Regions from separate parts of the Lysinibacillus sp. fls2-241-R2A-57 genome, predicted to be linked through region 3. Evidence: riboswitches for the same ligand, from Rfam matches in the RefSeq annotation. Region 3 holds a riboswitch; each other region holds the start of a gene.

Region 1 (6,102 bases), on a different contig from region 3:
GCCTCCAATTTTGCCAAGTCAAAAAATGTATGGATTATTTTTAATACTTCCAATGTTTTCGTATGAACGCCCGTGAGCAACCGTTGCTGCTCCGCTTCACTAAGTGATTGCTTAAGCTGTAGCATTTCCGTATAACCTAGTACAACCGTTAAAGGTGTTTTAAGATCATGTGAGATATTGGCCAACATCTTTTTCATGGAGCTTTCCATTTTTCGATGTGTCGCCAGTACTTTTTGATTATGGTCTAGCAATCCATTCATCGCAATAAGCAGCTGCTGTAATTCTTGATTAGCTGTAGATACTAAAATCTTCTCGCTCGATTGTTCATCAATGATTGCTTGCAGTTTTTGATGCATGTATTGAATAGTAGCATCTTGTTGTTTTTTTGCCCTCACCTGAAAAATAATAATTCCTATGAGTAACACAATAATGAGTAATAGAATTATAATCATCTGTTTATCCTTCAAATTTATAGCCAATCCCCCAAAGCGTTTTAACATATTGAGGGTCGGATGGATTGTCTTCAATTTTTTCGCGTAATCTTCTTATATGTACATTAATAATATTTTCATCGCCATAGTAAGCATCATTCCAGATCAGTTGATAAATTTGCTGCTTTGTAAAAACTCGATTACGATTTGTTACGAATAATTTTAAGATGGCAAATTCCTTTGACGTAAGCTTTACTTTTTGCCCATTCTTCTCTACTGAAAAATTAACAAGATCTATCGTTAAGTTATCTAGCTCTAATACATCTTTCTTATCATCTACATGATTAGAGTATTGTGTAGCTCTTCTAATGGCGGCTTTGACACGTGCTGAAAATTCCAGCATCGAAAACGGCTTGGCGATATAATCATCTGCCCCTAATCCCAATCCTAACGCTTTATCAACATCACTATCTTTGGCTGACATGATGATAATTGGAAATGAAGCCTGTTCTCGTACGATCTTTAAAACTTCTAAACCATTAAGTTTCGGGATCATAATATCCAAGATCACTAAATCAAAGGAATTGTTTAAACAATTTTGTAATGCCTCTTCCCCATTTATTGCAGAGGTAACAAGGAACCCCTCCATCATTAAGTAGTTTTCTACCATTTCACGAATGGCTTCATCATCTTCTACTAGTAAAATATGCTTTTGCACTTTCATGCACCTCTTCTTTTTATTAGCTCATCACCATAACGTGTGGTTGATTTTGCCTTGGCGTAATTGTTGCTGTCGCTTCGTTAGCACTACGCTTTCGCACATACAAAACCCTGTTGCTGTCGCTTCGTTAACACTACGCTTTCGCACATACAAACCCTGTTGCTGTCGCTTCGTTAACACTACGCTTTCGCACAAATAAATTGCCACAGGACGTGGCGTTCTTAGACTGAGTTCCTCTATTTCAGTAGGTGTTTGGCCACCCCTACCATCTGTTGATTATTTCAAGATGTAGTCCTTTATTAATTGAAGCGGTAATAAACTAGTTTCATACAAGTCACCTGTGATAGTAATAACTAGTTCTTCCTTTGGCCAAATAAAAATATATTGTCCCCCAAAGCCTAATGCAAAGAAATATTGATTATCTACCGAAAAAGCTTTAGTTTCATCCTGTTTATTTACCCACCAATGCATCCCGTAATAGCCGATATTGTCATAAGTCATTAAATTAGGCTTTATCGAATGGTTAATCCAATCCTCTGAAACTATCCTTTTTTCGTTATATATACCCTTTTTTAAAACTAAAAGGCCTACTTTCATCATATCTTCTGCTTTTAATAAAAGACCATCTGCCCCTTTACTAATTTTCTTCTTATCCTCATACCATTGATATTTGAGAATACCTAATGGTTGAAATAAATAACGATTGGCAAATTCTTTTGTTTTCATATTCGTCACTTGCTGCAATATAGCAGATAGTATATGGGAGCAACCCGAGTTATAATTCATATGCGAACCAACTGGATGCACCATCGGACGATCTATTATAAATTTTACTATATCAGAATGAAATACCATAGGAGCAAAACTATTCCATTCACCAAATTCCGGGAAATCTAACCCCTCCGTCATTGTTAAAAGGTGATATATTGTCATATCCATTTTACGTTTATCACCTTGCCGTTCGAATAGTTCAGGAAAAAAAGAATGGACAGGTATATGAACAGATTCTATATATTTTTGATCTATTGCAATGCCAAATAAGATGGAAAGAATACTCTTTGTGCAAGAATTAATTTTATGAAGTTTCTGTTGTTGTTTCTTGTTTTTATAGTATTGAAATATCGTTTTGCCATGACTATTAATCAAGAAAGTATTAATCTTTTCTTTTTTTAATCTGTTTTGTAAAAATGGATAGTCTATCATCTTTCCCCCTCTTATTATTAGTCTTCTCCTATTGGGTTTTTACGTGCAATTTTGCTGCCCGTTTATACTGAATAAATTATTTAAAATTTGCCTCCTTACCAAAAATTGCGGATGCCTTTTGTTAAAATATATGCTCTGTATATTAGTTGATCTTCGTTCCGACTGGGCGACTCTTTGGGGATTAGCGTCACAGATGAGACCATGGAGCGAGCAGGTAGAGGAACGAAGGCTAAAAACATCACATCCTGTGATAACGCCTTCGTGACCTACATCGTGTAGGCCCAAGCGGCTCATCGGACGCCCCTAGGAAGCTTTGCTCTGTGCGAAAGCGAAGTGCTAACGTAGCGGCGGCAATTGTTTTATCTGCGCGAAAGCGTAGCGGCAACAACAACAACAACAACAACAACAAATGTTTTCTGTCGCGAAAGCGAAGCGACAGCAACAAAGCGCCCAGTCGGAACGGAAATCAACCACACGCTATGATGATTAGTCTATAATTTACCATATGACATGTTTTCGTTTTATAGATATTTTGCAAAATAGTAAAAAAAGCTGTTCCATAAACCATCATTCAATGGATTATAGAACAGCTTTAATATTAGTCTTCCACCTTTAAATCACATTCTTCAAGTGGGAGCATTTTTGTTTTATGCTTGATTTTATAGCCAAGCCATAACAGTAAGAACAGTGGAATACCAATGTATGAAACAACGACTCCGTACCAATCAATTTTATCACCCATAAAGGCCGTGTAGTTTTGACCGATAACAACAATCATACAAACTGTAAAGGCAAATAGCGGACCGAATGGAAATAGCTTCGCTTTATATGGCAGCAATTTCGGATCCAAGCCTTGTACCTCGAACGCTCGACGGAAACGATAATGGCTAAATGCAATTCCTAGCCAAGCAATGAAGCCAGACATCCCAGAGGCATTTAGAAGCCACATATAGACTACACCATCACCAAAGAATGAAGCTAAAAATGCTAAGGAACCTACAGCTAATGTCGCCAATAATGCGTAAATCGGAATACCTCGACGGCTTAGTTTAGCGAAAAATTTTGGTGCATGTCCATCTACTGCTAATTGCCAAAGCATACGAGAAGATGCATAGAGCCCTGAATTCCCTGCTGACAGCATAGCCGTTAAAATGACGGCATTCATCAATGAAGCAGCAAACGCAATTCCTAAACGGTCGAATACTAGTGTAAATGGTGATACAGCGATATCTTCAGACAACAAACGTTCGTCTGTAAATGGAATTAACATCCCAATTGCAGCAATTGCTAAAATATAAAATAACAGAATTCGCCAAAAAACTGACTTAACAGCTTTCGGAATATTTTTACCAGGATCATCCGTTTCTCCTGCTGTTATTCCAAGTAGCTCTGTCCCCTGGAACGAGAATCCCGCTGCTAAGAAAATACCAAATGTAGCAAAGAAGCCACCGTGGAATGGTCCATCACTAATAAAGAAATTCGTAAAGCCTACAGGAGCTTGCCCACCTATAATACCAAAAATCATTAAGAAACTGGTGATAATAAAAACGATTACAGTTACAACCTTAATCATTGCAAACCAATATTCACTTTCACCGTAGCTTTTTACCGATAATAGATTGAACATTAAAACTACAGCGATAAATAAAGCAGTCCAAAGTGCTGATGAGCTATCTGGGAACCAATATTTCATAATTAACGATACAGCTGAAATTTCTGCCGCAATGGTAATCGCCCAGTTGTACCAGTAGTTCCAGCCAAGTGCAAAGCCTAATGCCGGATCTACAAATTTTGTAGCATACGTACTAAATGAGCCCGATGATGGCATATAAGCTGCCATTTCGCCTAAGCTCGTCATTAAAAAGTACACCATAACACCGATTAATGCATAGGCGAGCAGTGCACCGCCAGGGCCTGCTTGTGCAATGGCACCACCACTAGCTAAAAACAATCCTGTACCGATTGTACCGCCTAATGAAATCATAGTAATATGACGGCTTTTTAATTCTTTTTTCAACTTCGGCGCTTTATGGCCGAGCTGATTCACTTTTATTTCACTCACGATATAGCTTCCTTCCTTCTTTAAGAGGCAAAAAAAATGCCATCACATGAACGTAGTGATGGCTAAGTTAATCCTCAGTTCTTTCAAAAACGATAGCTCAACACGTTGTTCCAAACGTGACAGTTCTGTTCCTTTCGGAGACAGCCCCAGCATGAGGTTTTCAAGTCCCCTCACACTTCGGCGATATTTCCTTTCAACTAATTTCTCTAATGCTTGTCATTTCCATTAGTATACTCTTAAATAACGCGACCTCTACCTCAATGCAAACTTGAGGCATATAATTATTAAATTTATGATGTGTACTAGTTTAACATACGACCTTTGACATTTCAATAACCTGATTAATGTTCTGTATTTTACGAATTTTCAACCATTTTAAATAATTTGATAAAGTGGTATAGTAGTTCAATTATAATCGTTCTTACAGGGGGGATCAATTTGACTACTGATGAACATTCCAATACTTATCCTAGCAAGAAAATTAGCTGGAGAGGAACAACCTTATTACTAGTTATCGGCGTAATTTGTATTGCCTCTACATTACGGATGCCGCTAACTGTTGTTGGGCCTATTATTTCCTTTATCCGTGAAGATCTCGGCATATCCAATGTACTAGCGGGTTTTCTAACAACTATCCCATTACTAGCATTCGCCATCATATCACCATTTGCTCCAAATGTCGCACGTAAATTCGGGCTAGAATTAACATTATTTTTATCAACTATTCTTTTAGCATTAGGGATTGTACTACGATCCCTTGGCACAACTGCTTTACTCGTGTCTGGAACTGTACTAATTGGTATAGCTATTTCATTCGGTAACGTACTTATTCCAGGATTACTTAAATTGAAGTTTCCCTATCACGTAGGTTTACTTATGGCATTTTTCACAATGTCGATGAATTTGACAGCTGGGCTAGGTGCTGGCATCAGCTATCCTATTGCCATTTCACCACTTGGCTGGCAAGGTGCACTAGCTATCGCGCTTGTTCTTGTGGTGTTAACCATTTTAATTTGGATTCCACAGTTGAAATTTAATAAGCCTGAACTGCCTTTTAAGACTATGAAAGAACGTACACCTTTATGGAAATCACCTGTTACTTGGGCTGTAACAGGCGCTATGGGATTACAATCATTATTATTCTATACAACTGCTGCTTGGATTCCTGAAATATACATTGCGCAAGGATTAGCCGCTGATCGTGCAGGCTGGATGTTTTCCATCATGCAATTTTCACAAGTCCCAATGGCTTTAGCTGTGCCTATTATTGCAAGTAAAATGACGTCTCAACGGCCCCTTGTAATAATGTTTACGTCATTTTACATAGTTGGCTTTATTGGAGTAGTAATGGAATGGACAAGCCTCGCAGTACTGTGGATGGTGCTACTAGGCTTAGCAGGGGGTGCTTCATTCGCATTAGCGATGATGTTCTTTACACTACGTACCCGTACAGCCTTTGAAGCAGCTGATTTATCAGGCTTTGCACAATCCTTAGGATACTTATTTGCCGCAACCGGTCCAATCCTATTTGGATATTTGCACGATTTATTCGGCGGCTGGAACATCGCTGGCTGGCTCTTTGTTGTCGTAGCATTGATACTGTTCTTATGTTCTTTTAGGGCTTCTAAAAATGAATATGTGAATTAAAAAAAGCAGCTCATATGCTGCCTTTTTTCGATTAATAA
Region 2 (6,102 bases), on a different contig from region 3:
GATTATTTCTCACTCCTCTTAAAAAATTGCAATGATTGAATGGACTCTAATAGTAACTTCTATTAAATTATACGAAAGATAAAATAGCAGCCACACCAACTACACTTAGAATTACGAAAATAATGTTTGTTACATAAGTAGCAACCTTTTGAGACTGAGGAGATTGTGTAATACCCCAGCTTACTAGGAATGCCCATAAACCGTTTGATAAGTGGAAAGTTGCTGATAAAATACCAACAATATAGAATCCAAGCATTAGTGGATTCGATACGATATCTGCGATCATATTGAATTCAACATCTGCACCTAACGCTTTTTGGATACGCGTTTGGAAAATATGCCATGCAATGAAAATCACTAAGAATACACCAGTGAAACGTTGTAATGAGAACATCCAGTTACGGTATGTACTGAAACGCCCTGTGTTTGGTGAAGCAGTGAATGCAATGAAGACACCATAGAATGCGTGGAACAGTAATGGGATATAAATAACTACCCACTCAATTACTAACAGAAGATTGTGTGGAATTAAATCCATCTTACTTACTGCATCATTGTAAGCTTGTTCACCACCAACAGCAGTGAAGTTCATTGACAAGTGGAACATCAGAAACAGACCTACTGGAATGACACCAAGTAGAGAATGTAAACGACGCCATAAAAACTCTCGATCTTTCGACAAGACTGTTACCCCCCTTAGTACTTAAAATAACACAACAAAAGAAGTCATCATTTTGTAAATGATACCTCATTGACTGTGTATTTCATCATGGTACAATATTATGACATGTTTATTGTACTCTCAAGAGCTACGAGCGTCAAGGTAACTTGGAGTTTTTCATAGCCCTTATTAAAGAAACAATCTAGTACGTGATGCATCATTTTTTCTCGAAAAATCTACCTTTACTTTATCGAGGTTAAATTTTAAGAAAATTCTAAGAAAGAAGGATTTCAATGTTAAACACTTCATCTCCTACAATCTCATCATTTGGCTATGAGATAATTCGCGATCATATTCTATCTACTATTCTTGGCAAACATGAAGATGATGTCCTTTATTGGGCAGGAAAAGAGCTTGCTAGAAAGTTCCCTTGTAGAAGTCAAGATGAAATTATCGCATTTTTCGCAGATGCCTGTTGGGGTAATTTAGAGCTTATGAAAGAATCAAAGGATGGACGTATATTCCTATTGACAAATGATCCAACAATTTTACAAATCGGTTTGCGTAGCTTTAGACTTGAAGCAGGATTTATAGCTGAGCAAATCCAGCAAGCAAAAGGTTATTTAACAGAATGCTATGATGAAAAACGTGAAAAGCATCAAAACGTTATGTTCACAGTAAAATGGGACGTCAAAGAACGAATCATGCACACCCTACCTACCGAATAAAACAAAAAGGATTGTCATTCCAAATTGCTGGATGACAATCCTTTTCTCTATTCATAACTGAGCATGTCTTTCTTTTAAAAGCACATCTATTAACGAAATAAATGCTTCCAAAATATTAAGTGAGTGTTGAACCATTTCTTCTAAGTTACTATTTGACAGTTCATTAACTAATTTCTGAGCAGCCGTATGTACTAATTCATGAGGTTGTTCTATATGACGATACTCTGGTAAATTCTGATATTGCTCAAAATGCCCATAATACCATTTCCCAAACGCACATTGATGATGCGTTTTTAATATTTCTTTATGTCCAGCTTTTTGAATAGCAATTCGTAAAAAACTAGCATGATCCATTAACCTCGCTGCCAATTGGCTAATTACCGTTTGCTCTGATGGCTTTCGAATTGTCGGTACGATAGCTTTTAGCATTTCAGATACTTGATTCTGTACAATTTCTGAAAAGTCACTTGTATGTGATAATTCAGTCAGCGTCACCGCTAAACTGTCTACAGCTACTACGTTTTCCTCTGATGCAGCTGTCATTTGATGAATTCCGTGTGCAACTTCTTCAAAATTTTTACTTGTTACTGTCAGATTAGTAATATTGCCTTTCATGATACTTAAAAAATCAGTAAAGTAATGTTCAACTTGTTCAATATTTTCTAATGTGTTATGTAATTGCCTATCGATGACTGATCGAATCTTCGTCATTTCTTGCAATGAATCTTTCGAGCTATTAGCTAACTTTCCTACCTCCAACGCGACAACATTAAAGCCCTTCCCATGTTCACCAGCACGTGCAGCTTCAATTGAGGCATTTAAGGCTAGTAGTTGTGTTTGATCGGCAATCCCGGTTACACTTTTACTAATATCATTCATTTTACTCATTTCATTATTCAGCTGTTTTGTTGAATGAGCTCCTTTAGCTAACAGCTCCTGAACCATTTCACCTTTCGTAATGGATGATTCCATTTCGTCTACAAGTAGTAACGAATGCTGTTTTATTTCTTGAATATTTGCATTAACATTTTGCTCAACAGCCAGCATCTCTTCTGTATTTGACGACATTTCTTCAGTCATTGCTGAAATATCTCCTACACTTGCTGAGACACTTTGAACCTTTAAAATCGTTTGAAAATTAATTAACTCCATATGCGCTAGTACAAAATCTAAAATCGCATTTTTCACATCAACGCTTTCCTGCTCAAGTTCCAATTGTAGAATTCGTTTTTTTAATATTTGTATTTCAAAATCGTTGTGTTTCTCAACGCCTTCATTAATTGGCTTTTGAAATAAACCTAATAATGCCATACAAATTCCCACCTTTTCCTTGGTAAAACATGTAATTACACTTTATTATACAACAATAGTAATATATAAAATATTAAATTTATATAAAGAAAAAATAGGATGTACCTTTTACCGACACATCCTATTCATTATTATATGTAAAGCGCATGTTCTAAATTGAATTCATCGTGTAATGCATTTGCTGCACGAATCATTTCGTCTTGAGGTACAACAACAGACACTTTTATTTCAGATGTACTTACCATTTTTACCGGGATACTTTCACGACGTAAACGATCAAACATACGGGCAGCAACGCCTGGATTAGATGCCATACCTGATCCAATAATAGAAACTTTCGCTAAGCCGATTTCGAAATCAGCAAAACTAAATCCTAGTGATAGTTTACTATCTTCTAAGACCCGTAATGCTTCTGCAAACTCCTCTTTTGAAATGGTAAATGATACAGTCGGCTTTAATCCATCTATTATTGCTTGCACGATTATATCGACGTTTATGCGATTTTCTGCAAGTATTGTGAACATATCTGCTAACGAAGCATCAGAATAAGCATCATAACCAACTGTTAAACGAATAACATCTGACTCATAGGCAACACCACGTACAATTAAATTTTTCTCCATCTCAACTTCCTCCTTCAATAAAGTTCCTACTGTATCGATTACACTCGACCGAATAATAACTGGCATTTGAAACTTCTTTGCTAACTCTACAGCTCGCGGATGTAAAATTCGTGATCCTAAATTTGATAGCTCTAGCATCTCGTCATAGGAAATTTCTTTTAGCTTTTGTGCTCTAGCTACATGACTTGGATCAGCTGTATAGACACCATCCACATTTGTGTAAATATCTACGCGCTCTGCCTCCAACGCTGCCGCAATAGCTACAGCCGTCGTTTCCGCTCCACCTTTACCAAGCGTCGTAATATTCTGTGAATAATTGATGCCTTGTACCCCAGTAATTACAACAATTTGTCCTTGTGCAAAGTGTTCCTCAATACGACTTACATCAAGATAATCTATACGTGCATTACCATGCATATCATCCGTTTGAATACCCGCTTGCCATCCTGTTAATGACACTGCACTGTATCCTTCTTCCTGCAAAGCAATTGCCACTAACGCACTTGATAGTTGTGAGCTTGTCGAAAGTAATACATCTAGTTCACGCTTAGACGCATTATCTGATAGATCACGAGCCATCTTTGCTAATTCTTTCGTCATATTCGCCATCGCCGCTGTTACAACGACAACATCATACCCTCTTTCTCTTTCAGCTAGCGCCCTTTTCGCAACATTTTGAATGTGCTCTGTCGATGCTAATGCAGCACTACCAAATTTCATCACAATTCTCGCCATCTTTACCATTCTCCTTCGTTTTTAATCATTTCGCTGATTATAAAGTAGCTTACTTTTGCGGCTCCTCACCCAAATATGTACTTGACTGTACATTCCACTCACGGAGAACGCTCTCCGCATGTATCTTTGCTCTCGGGGGCTACTCCGTTGAGCATGGTTTATGGCCCACAATCATACAGAAAAATCTTTTGACATCATCCCTTTATCGGAATAACTTGTTATCTTCAGAAAGCTAAAAAGGCAGCTCTCACATAACGTGAAAGCTGCCTATAACATGTACAATAAAAGTAACTTGCGCATGTGTGATAGCTCTCCGAAACGATTAGAATCGACAGTCTTACATCTCTTAAATGTAAAACCAGCACAGCATCGGAAACAACGATGCTCCACTTCGGCAAGCTCCCCTTTTGTACATTTTCACTGGACTTGTTCGTCCTCGAATGTACTACTCTTGAACCTTGCACCTCTATCATCACTAAATAGTGAATGTATTTAATTGAACCTTATAGTTTATGGATAAATAGAAACTACAAAAAACTAAGGCTCCGTACATAACATTGCTATATTAAGGAGCAATGTTATATACAACCTTAGCATACGTCTAATCCTTTGACAATGTCTCTTATTGAAAATCAACTCGCCTTGGCGTAATTGCGTCCGGATTTTGAATTGTGCCCGCGCAATTCATTCCTTCAGAGGTGGGTGTTTTCTGCAGAATGAAAATAGGCGTAAATATTGCTAGCTAGATTAGCAGGCATACCGGCTTCCTGTAACGCCAACTCACTTGCCTCACGAATTTTTTTGACAGAGCCAAAATGCTTAAGTAATTGCTGTTTTCGCTTTGGACCAATGCCCTCTATATGATCGAGAACAGATTGAATGGCATGCTTCTCGTGCTGTTGTCGTAAGAAGGTAATGGCGAAGCGGTGTACTTCGTCTTGAATTCGTTGCAGTAAATAAAATCCATCACTTGTGCGCTTTAACTCAATTACTTCAGGTGGGTCACCAAATAAAAGCTGTGACGTATTATGCTTGTCATCTTTTGCTAATCCAGCAATTGGAATGACTAGGCCGAGTTCATCTTCTAATACTTCGCGCGCAACTTCCATCTGCCCCTTCCCACCATCGATTAGTACTAAATCTGGCAAAGGTAGACCTTCCTTTAATACTCGTGTATACCGACGACGTATTACTTCTTGCATTGCCCCATAATCATCGTGCTTGGCAGCTGTGCGTGTTTTGTATTTTCGATACTCCTTCTTTGATGGCTTCCCATCGATAAATACAACCATTGCAGATACAGCATCTGTTCCATGCATATGACTATTATCGAAAGCTTCTATCCGTAAAGGTGTAGAAATACCCATAGCTTCACCTAGTGCCTCACACGCTCCTATCGTTCGTTCTTCCTGACGTTCAATAAGCTGGAACTTTGCTGCTACAGCAATTTCAGCATTTTTAATCGCTAATTCGACAAGTTCTTTTTTTTGCCCACGTTTTGGTGTCAACACCCGAACATCAAGTAATTCCGTTAGAATATCCGCATCAATAGATTGTGGGATAAAAATCTCCTTAGGCTTAATGTGCTCTAACTTCTCGTAAAATCGGCCAACGAACGTTAAAAATTCCTCTTCTGCCTCTTGATAAATTGGGAAAATCGAAACATCTCGTTCAATGAGCTTTCCTTGACGAACAAAGAAAACTTGCACACACATCCAGCCCTTCTCGACTGCATAGCCAAATACATCGCGGTTCGTAGTATCACTTGATACGATTTTTTGCTTTTGCATGACAGTGTCAATATGAGCAATTTGATCGCGAAACTCTTTTGCACGCTCAAACTCTAAATTTTCTGCAGCTGCAAGCATCTTTCCCTCGAGCTCCTTTTTGACCGCCTCAACACCACCATTCAAAAATTTCGTCATATCCTCAATCATTTCATGGTAAATTTGAGCATCAATATCTTTTACGCAAGGTGCTAGGCATTGTCCCATGTGATAATACAAACAAACCTTGGAAGGTAGTTGCACACATTTTCGAAGCG
Region 3 (6,102 bases):
GTCACCCATTAGCTGCTGCTAATGCTGATCAATTAGCAAATGGCTCATTCCAAGAAGTAATTGAGCAACCAGGTCTAGGTTCAAAAGCAGAAGCTGTAGAGCGCGTTGTATTAGGAACAGGTAAAGTAATGATCGACATCGCAGATCGTATTAAAGATGGTGAAGGCTTCGATCACTTACACATTGTTCGTGTAGAACAACTTTACCCATTCCCAAAAGAGCAAGTTGCTGGTATTATTGCTAAGTATCCTAATGTAAAAGAAGTTGTATGGGTACAAGAAGAACCTAAAAACCAAGGTACTTGGAATTATGCATTAGAAACATTATATGATCTTTCTGAAGGTAAAAAGCTACGTTATGTAGGTCGTCCTGCAATGAGCTCTACTTCTGAAGGTGATGCAGATTCTCATAAAGCAGCTCAAGCCGCACTTGTAGAAGAAGCAGTTGCTGAGCCTGTAAAGGTTAAATAAAATCACATATTAATTATTGAGAGCCGGGCTACTTGCTTAGGCAGTAGCCCTTTTATGTGCACACAATGCACGTTAATCAAAGGAGGAAATGAAAGTGGCTGAAATTAAAGTCCCTGAATTAGCAGAATCGATTACAGAAGGTAGTATCGCACAGTGGGTAAAAAAAGTGGGCGATCGCGTTGAAAAAGGTGAATTCATCGTTGAACTTGAAACAGATAAAGTAAACGCTGAAATCATTTCTGAAGAAGCGGGTGTATTAACTCAAATTTTAGCTGAAGAAGGCGATACTGTACTTGTAGGTCAAGTAATCGCAGTTGTAGAAGCTGGCGAAGGTGCAGCAGCAGCTCCAGCAGCAGCTCCAGTTGAAGCAACACCAGCTCCAGCAGCGCCACAAGCAGCTCCAGCTCCTGTTGCAGCAGCTCCAGTTGTAGAAGAAACTTCTGGTGAGCGTGTAATCGCATCTCCAGCAGCACGTAGACTTGCTCGCGAAAAAGGTATTGACCTTGCTGCTGTATCTCCAGTAGATCCACAAGGACGTGTACGTGTACAAGACGTTGCAGCTCATGGTACAGCTCCAGTAGCAGCACCACAAGCAGCTCCAGCAGCACCTAAAGCAGTTGCAGCTGTAGATGAATCACGTGTAACAGTTGAAAAAATGAGCCGTCGTCGCCAAACAATTGCAAAACGCTTACTTGAAGTAAAACAATCTACTGCAATGTTAACAACATTTAACGAAGTAGATATGACAAACGTTATGGCATTACGTTCTCGTAAAAAAGACCAATTCTTCGAGTCAACTGGTTCTAAACTTGGTTTCATGTCATTCTTCACTAAAGCTGTAGTTGCAGCACTTAAAAAATACCCATATGTGAACGCACAAATCGCTGGTGATGAAATTCACTTAAACAACTTCTTCGATATCGGTGTAGCTGTATCAACAGAAGAAGGTTTAGTAGTACCAGTTGTACGTGACGCTGACCGCAAAAACTTTGCTGAAATTGAAGATTCAATTGCAGACCTAGCTAAAAAAGCACGCGATAAAAAATTAGGTTTAGCAGATCTTCAAGGTGGCTCATTCACAATTACAAACGGTGGGGTATTCGGTTCATTAATGTCTACACCTATCATGAATGGTACACAAGCTGGTATCCTAGGTATGCACACGATCAAAAAACGTCCAGTTGAAGTGAATGGTGAAGTAGAAATTCGCCCAATGATGTACTTAGCACTTTCTTATGACCACCGTATTATCGATGGTAAAGATTCTGTAGGCTTCCTTAAAACTGTAAAAGAACTTCTAGAAAACCCAGAAGATTTATTATTAAATTCTTAATTCCTGAGTTTATTAAAACCCTGCGAACATTGTTTCGCAGGGTTTTTTGCTTTTTATGAAAATATTTAAGGATGCGACGGATAGAGCATTCAGAACGACGGAAAGAAGAGCCAGAGCGACGGATAAAGCAATCGAAGCGACGGAAAGAAGAACCAGAGTGACGGATAAAGTAATCGAAGCGACGGATAGGAACCGAAACGACGGAAAGAAGAGCCAGAACGACGGAAAGAAAACAAAGTGACGGATAGAAAAGCAAGAGCGACGGATAGAAGAGCTGGAGTGACGGATAAAGCAATCGAAGCGACGGAAAGAAAAGCTGGAGCGACGGATAGAAACTGAAGCGACGGAAAGAAGAGCCGCAGCGACGGATAAAACAATCAAAACGACGGATAGAAATGCCAGAGTGACGAATAGGAATCAAAGCGACGGAAAGAAGAGCCAGAGCGACGGATAAAGCAAACGAAGCGACGGATAGGTTCCCCAAACCTTTACGATATGCTTCAGTAAAAAAAAATTATAGTGCAAAGGATATTATCATTACTGATTAATAGTATCTTTTGGATTACAAAATACTAGTTGAGTATTAAATATTTGCGGATTTACTAATAAATAAAATAAATAAAACAGGCGTGTTGATTAGGAGAATAGGTTTATTATTGAGCGATAAAAGGATTTTTTTGTTGCTATTTTGCTTATGCATTACTATTTTACTATTTTAACTGATTGTAGCTTAGGGCTACTCAACTCCCACAGGAAAGCTAGTAGTCCGTAGCGGAAATTAACCTCTTCTAATTAATTAGAATGTATAATAATGGTTAATCAACGCAACTGAAAAAAACGATTGTCACCTTGGCAATTGTGCGAATGTAATGGATTTAATAAGGTTAAAAACCTAATATTGTAAACAGTCAGAATAATAATAAAATTATCTTGACGATTAACTTACTTTTATTGTAGTATCTATATATCAATTAAATAAACAAACCTCACATTTGTTCTATAGTGAGGTAGAGGCGCGGTATTTATTAGTTCATTGTTGAGTAAAAGCAAGCGAAGACGCAATGGAGAAGGAACTATCGCCGAAGTATAAAAGGAGCTCGTACTTTTATGCTGGGTCTGCAGTGAATAAGTGCAGGACTGTCCTAGTAAATTTCTTTCCAGGTTTACTAGGTTGTGCTATCTCGTAACATGGAAATTATAGTGAGGATTTGGGCAACTATCAATTAAAGGTAAACCTAAGTTCAATGCTTAGGTCTTTTTTTGTATAGTTGTCTTATTTTTTAACAGAAAAGGGGAGTTTTACATGAAAAGGAAATGGTTGTTATTAATGCTATCTGTAATGACTGTAATTGTGTTGGCCGCTTGTGGCGCTAAAGACAAAAAGAATGAGGCAACAGGTGATGCTGGTGCCGATAAAGGTGGAGGTGGTGAATTCCGTGTTGGGATGGAAGCGGGCTATGCTCCATTTAACTGGACGCAGCAAGATGATGCAAATGGCGCAGTAAAAATTGCCGATAATGCTGAATATGCAGGCGGCTATGATGTGCAAATGGCGAAAAAAATCGCTGAAGGCTTAGGAAAAGAATTAGTAATTGTGAAAATGGAGTGGGATGGTTTAGTACCAGCACTGCAATCAAATAAAATTGATGCAATCGTTGCTGGAATGTCACCTACTGATGAGCGTAAGCAAACAATTGATTTCACTGAAAACTACTATACTTCTGATTTTGTTATGGTCATTAAAAAAGGTAGCAAGTATGAAAAGGCAAAATCAATCCAAGATTTTTCAGGAGCTAAAATCACATCTCAATTAAATACATCTAACTATAATGTGATTGATCAGATTAAAGATGTACAAAAAGAAACAGCGATGGATAGTTTCCCAGCAATGCGTGTAGCATTAGAGGCTGGAAAAATTGACGGCTATGTAGCTGAGCGTCCAGAAGGGATTTCCGCTGCTGCAGCGAACGATAAATTCACATATGTAAAGTTTGAAAAAGGATTCAAAACAGATATTTCAAACACATCTATTGCAGTTGGTTTACGTAAAGATGATGCAAATATGGAAAAAATCAATGAAATCCTAAAAGGTATTTCTGAAGATGATCGCCAAAAAATTATGGAAGAAGCAATTCAAAAACAACCAGCAGCACAATAATATAAATGCACGGGCTGCCTGACAGTCCGTGCATTATCATAAGAATCTCTTAAAATAATGATAATGTCATAGCTAAAAGTTTCATAAACTAAAAGAAACAAATGCTCCAATAGAATACTGGAACGAGCAAGCAACACGACGTTGTTAGGAGGAACATCATGAGTCTTGAATGGATTATTTCTATTGTTGAGAACAACTGGCAAATGTTTTTACGAGGTGCGTATTATACATTACTTATTTCAATTAGTAGTACAATTATTGGTGCACTTATCGGATTTTTCATTGGAATTATGCATACCATCAAGGTTCGTAAAAAGGGTGTAAAATTCTATAGTTTAAAGCTCTTTAATTTTTTACTAACATGCTATGTCGAATTCTTCCGTGGTACACCAATGATTGTACAAGCAATGGTTGTATTTTACGGATTAGATATAGCATTTGGCATTGATATGCATTTTATTACAGCAGGTATTTTGGTCGTGTCACTAAACACAGGTGCTTATATGGCGGAAATTGTGCGTGGTGGTATTGTGTCAATTGATAAAGGACAATACGAGGCCGCTTCGGCAATTGGGATGAATCATTTCCAAATTATGCTGCATGTTGTACTACCACAAGTTGCGCGAAATGTATTGCCTGCAACAGGTAATCAATTAATTATGAATATTAAAGATACAGCAGTTTTAAACGTTATCGGGGTTACTGAATTATTCTTCCAAACAAAATCGATTGCAGGTAATAATTTCCGCTATTTTGAATCATTCTTTGTAGCTTGTGTCCTTTATTTCATCATGACATTTACCGCATCAAGAATTTTACTATATGTAGAAAAACGATTGGATGGACCAGATGCCTATCAAAAAGAACAGAAAGAAGCCATATAGGGGGACGGACAAATGACGGTTATTAAAATAGAGCATTTAAGTAAATCATTTGGGCGTAACCAAGTGTTAAAGGATGTAAATTTTCAAGTAGAAAAGGGCGAGGTTGTCTGCCTTATCGGTTCTTCAGGATCTGGTAAATCAACACTACTACGCTGCATTAATTTACTGGAAACGCCAAGTGGTGGTCAAATTATTTACAAAGGTGAAAATATTTTAGACGAAAAGCATAATATTCAAGAATATCGTACACATTTAGGTATGGTATTCCAGCAATTCAACTTATTCAACAATCATAATGTGCTAAAAAATTGCACTGTAGGCCAAATGAAAGTTTTAAAGCGTTCAAAGGCAGAAGCCGAAGAAGTTGCTTTGAAATATTTGCAAATTGTAGGCATGGACCAATATGTCAATGCGAAGCCACGGCAGCTATCTGGCGGTCAAAAACAGCGTGTAGCGATTGCGCGAGCATTATCAATGAATCCAGATGTAATGCTGTTTGATGAACCGACGTCAGCCCTTGACCCAGAAATGGTTGGCGAAGTGTTGAAGGTAATGCGACAGCTAGCGGATGCCGGAAATACGATGTTAATTGTTACACATGAAATGGAGTTTGCCAAAGAGGTAGCGGATCGCGTTGTATTTATGGATAAAGGTGTTATCGTAGAGGAGGGACCACCATCACAGGTTTTAATAAACCCACAGCATGAACGAACAAAAGAGTTTTTAAAACGTACTTTAAAATAAATTCAGCACAACTAAAAAAGTGAGTCCACATAGATGGATTCACTTATTTTCTAGAATTCCACTCTGCATATATAACAAAGCAAATTGCAAATGCTACAGCAAGGATGAAAAACCATTGTGGTACACCACCAAAGCTCATAATAACACCTCGAAGTTAAAATTTAAGTATAGAAATAGATAAGAAAATAGACTTTTACGGAGAAAATATGATCTTCTATGGTTTTTTTCTCCACAAAACATCTAAAATATTATAAAATAAGCAGTAGACATTAGCTTCATGCTAGTAAAGAGAGGTAGAGAGATTATGTTACATTTAAAATGGAAAGATGCACCAACACTACGCGCTGTCACTTGTAAGCATACAAATGCATCAAAATATTTAGTATCAAACGTATTAACAGTAGGGAAACAATATGATGTAAAAAATGAAACAGAAGAATTCGTTTTTATTATTGATAACACTGGTAAAATTGGTGGCTACTATAAAGATTATTTTGAATGAAAATACAAGGG

The links. Region 3 has a riboswitch for lysine ahead of QRN68_RS10785 (transporter substrate-binding domain-containing protein). Riboswitches for the same ligand answer to the same signal wherever they lie in the genome.
Region 1: it holds a riboswitch for lysine, as region 3 does, so the genes downstream of both, QRN68_RS05020 (amino acid permease) here and QRN68_RS10785 (transporter substrate-binding domain-containing protein) in region 3, are expected to answer to the same signal.
Region 2: it holds a riboswitch for lysine, as region 3 does, so the genes downstream of both, QRN68_RS06855 (aspartate kinase) here and QRN68_RS10785 (transporter substrate-binding domain-containing protein) in region 3, are expected to answer to the same signal.

What each region holds. Positions count from the first base shown of each region.
Region 1 is NZ_JARVRU010000026.1:5,807-11,908, reverse strand. Features, by position in the region: gene QRN68_RS05040 (sensor histidine kinase) at 1-452, opposite strand, end outside; gene QRN68_RS05035 (response regulator transcription factor) at 457-1,149, opposite strand; gene QRN68_RS05030 (serine hydrolase domain-containing protein) at 1,429-2,355, opposite strand; gene QRN68_RS05025 (hypothetical protein) at 2,710-2,838, shown strand; gene QRN68_RS05020 (amino acid permease) at 2,954-4,417, opposite strand; lysine riboswitch at 4,503-4,680, opposite strand; gene QRN68_RS05015 (CynX/NimT family MFS transporter) at 4,832-6,064, shown strand; gene QRN68_RS05010 (nitric oxide synthase oxygenase) at 6,096-6,102, opposite strand, start outside.
Region 2 is NZ_JARVRU010000032.1:90,620-96,721, forward strand. Features, by position in the region: gene QRN68_RS06840 (succinate dehydrogenase cytochrome b558 subunit) at 68-682, opposite strand; gene QRN68_RS06845 (YslB family protein) at 955-1,389, shown strand; gene QRN68_RS06850 (methyl-accepting chemotaxis protein) at 1,441-2,700, opposite strand; gene QRN68_RS06855 (aspartate kinase) at 2,832-4,058, opposite strand; lysine riboswitch at 4,357-4,535, opposite strand; gene uvrC (excinuclease ABC subunit UvrC) at 4,751-6,102, opposite strand, start outside.
Region 3 is NZ_JARVRU010000050.1:8,809-14,910, reverse strand. Features, by position in the region: gene QRN68_RS10800 (2-oxoglutarate dehydrogenase E1 component) at 1-470, shown strand, start outside; gene odhB (2-oxoglutarate dehydrogenase complex dihydrolipoyllysine-residue succinyltransferase) at 565-1,803, shown strand; gene QRN68_RS10790 (hypothetical protein) at 1,748-2,287, opposite strand; lysine riboswitch at 2,804-2,990, shown strand; gene QRN68_RS10785 (transporter substrate-binding domain-containing protein) at 3,107-3,961, shown strand; gene QRN68_RS10780 (amino acid ABC transporter permease) at 4,120-4,845, shown strand; gene QRN68_RS10775 (amino acid ABC transporter ATP-binding protein) at 4,858-5,589, shown strand; gene QRN68_RS10770 (DUF6501 family protein) at 5,894-6,091, shown strand.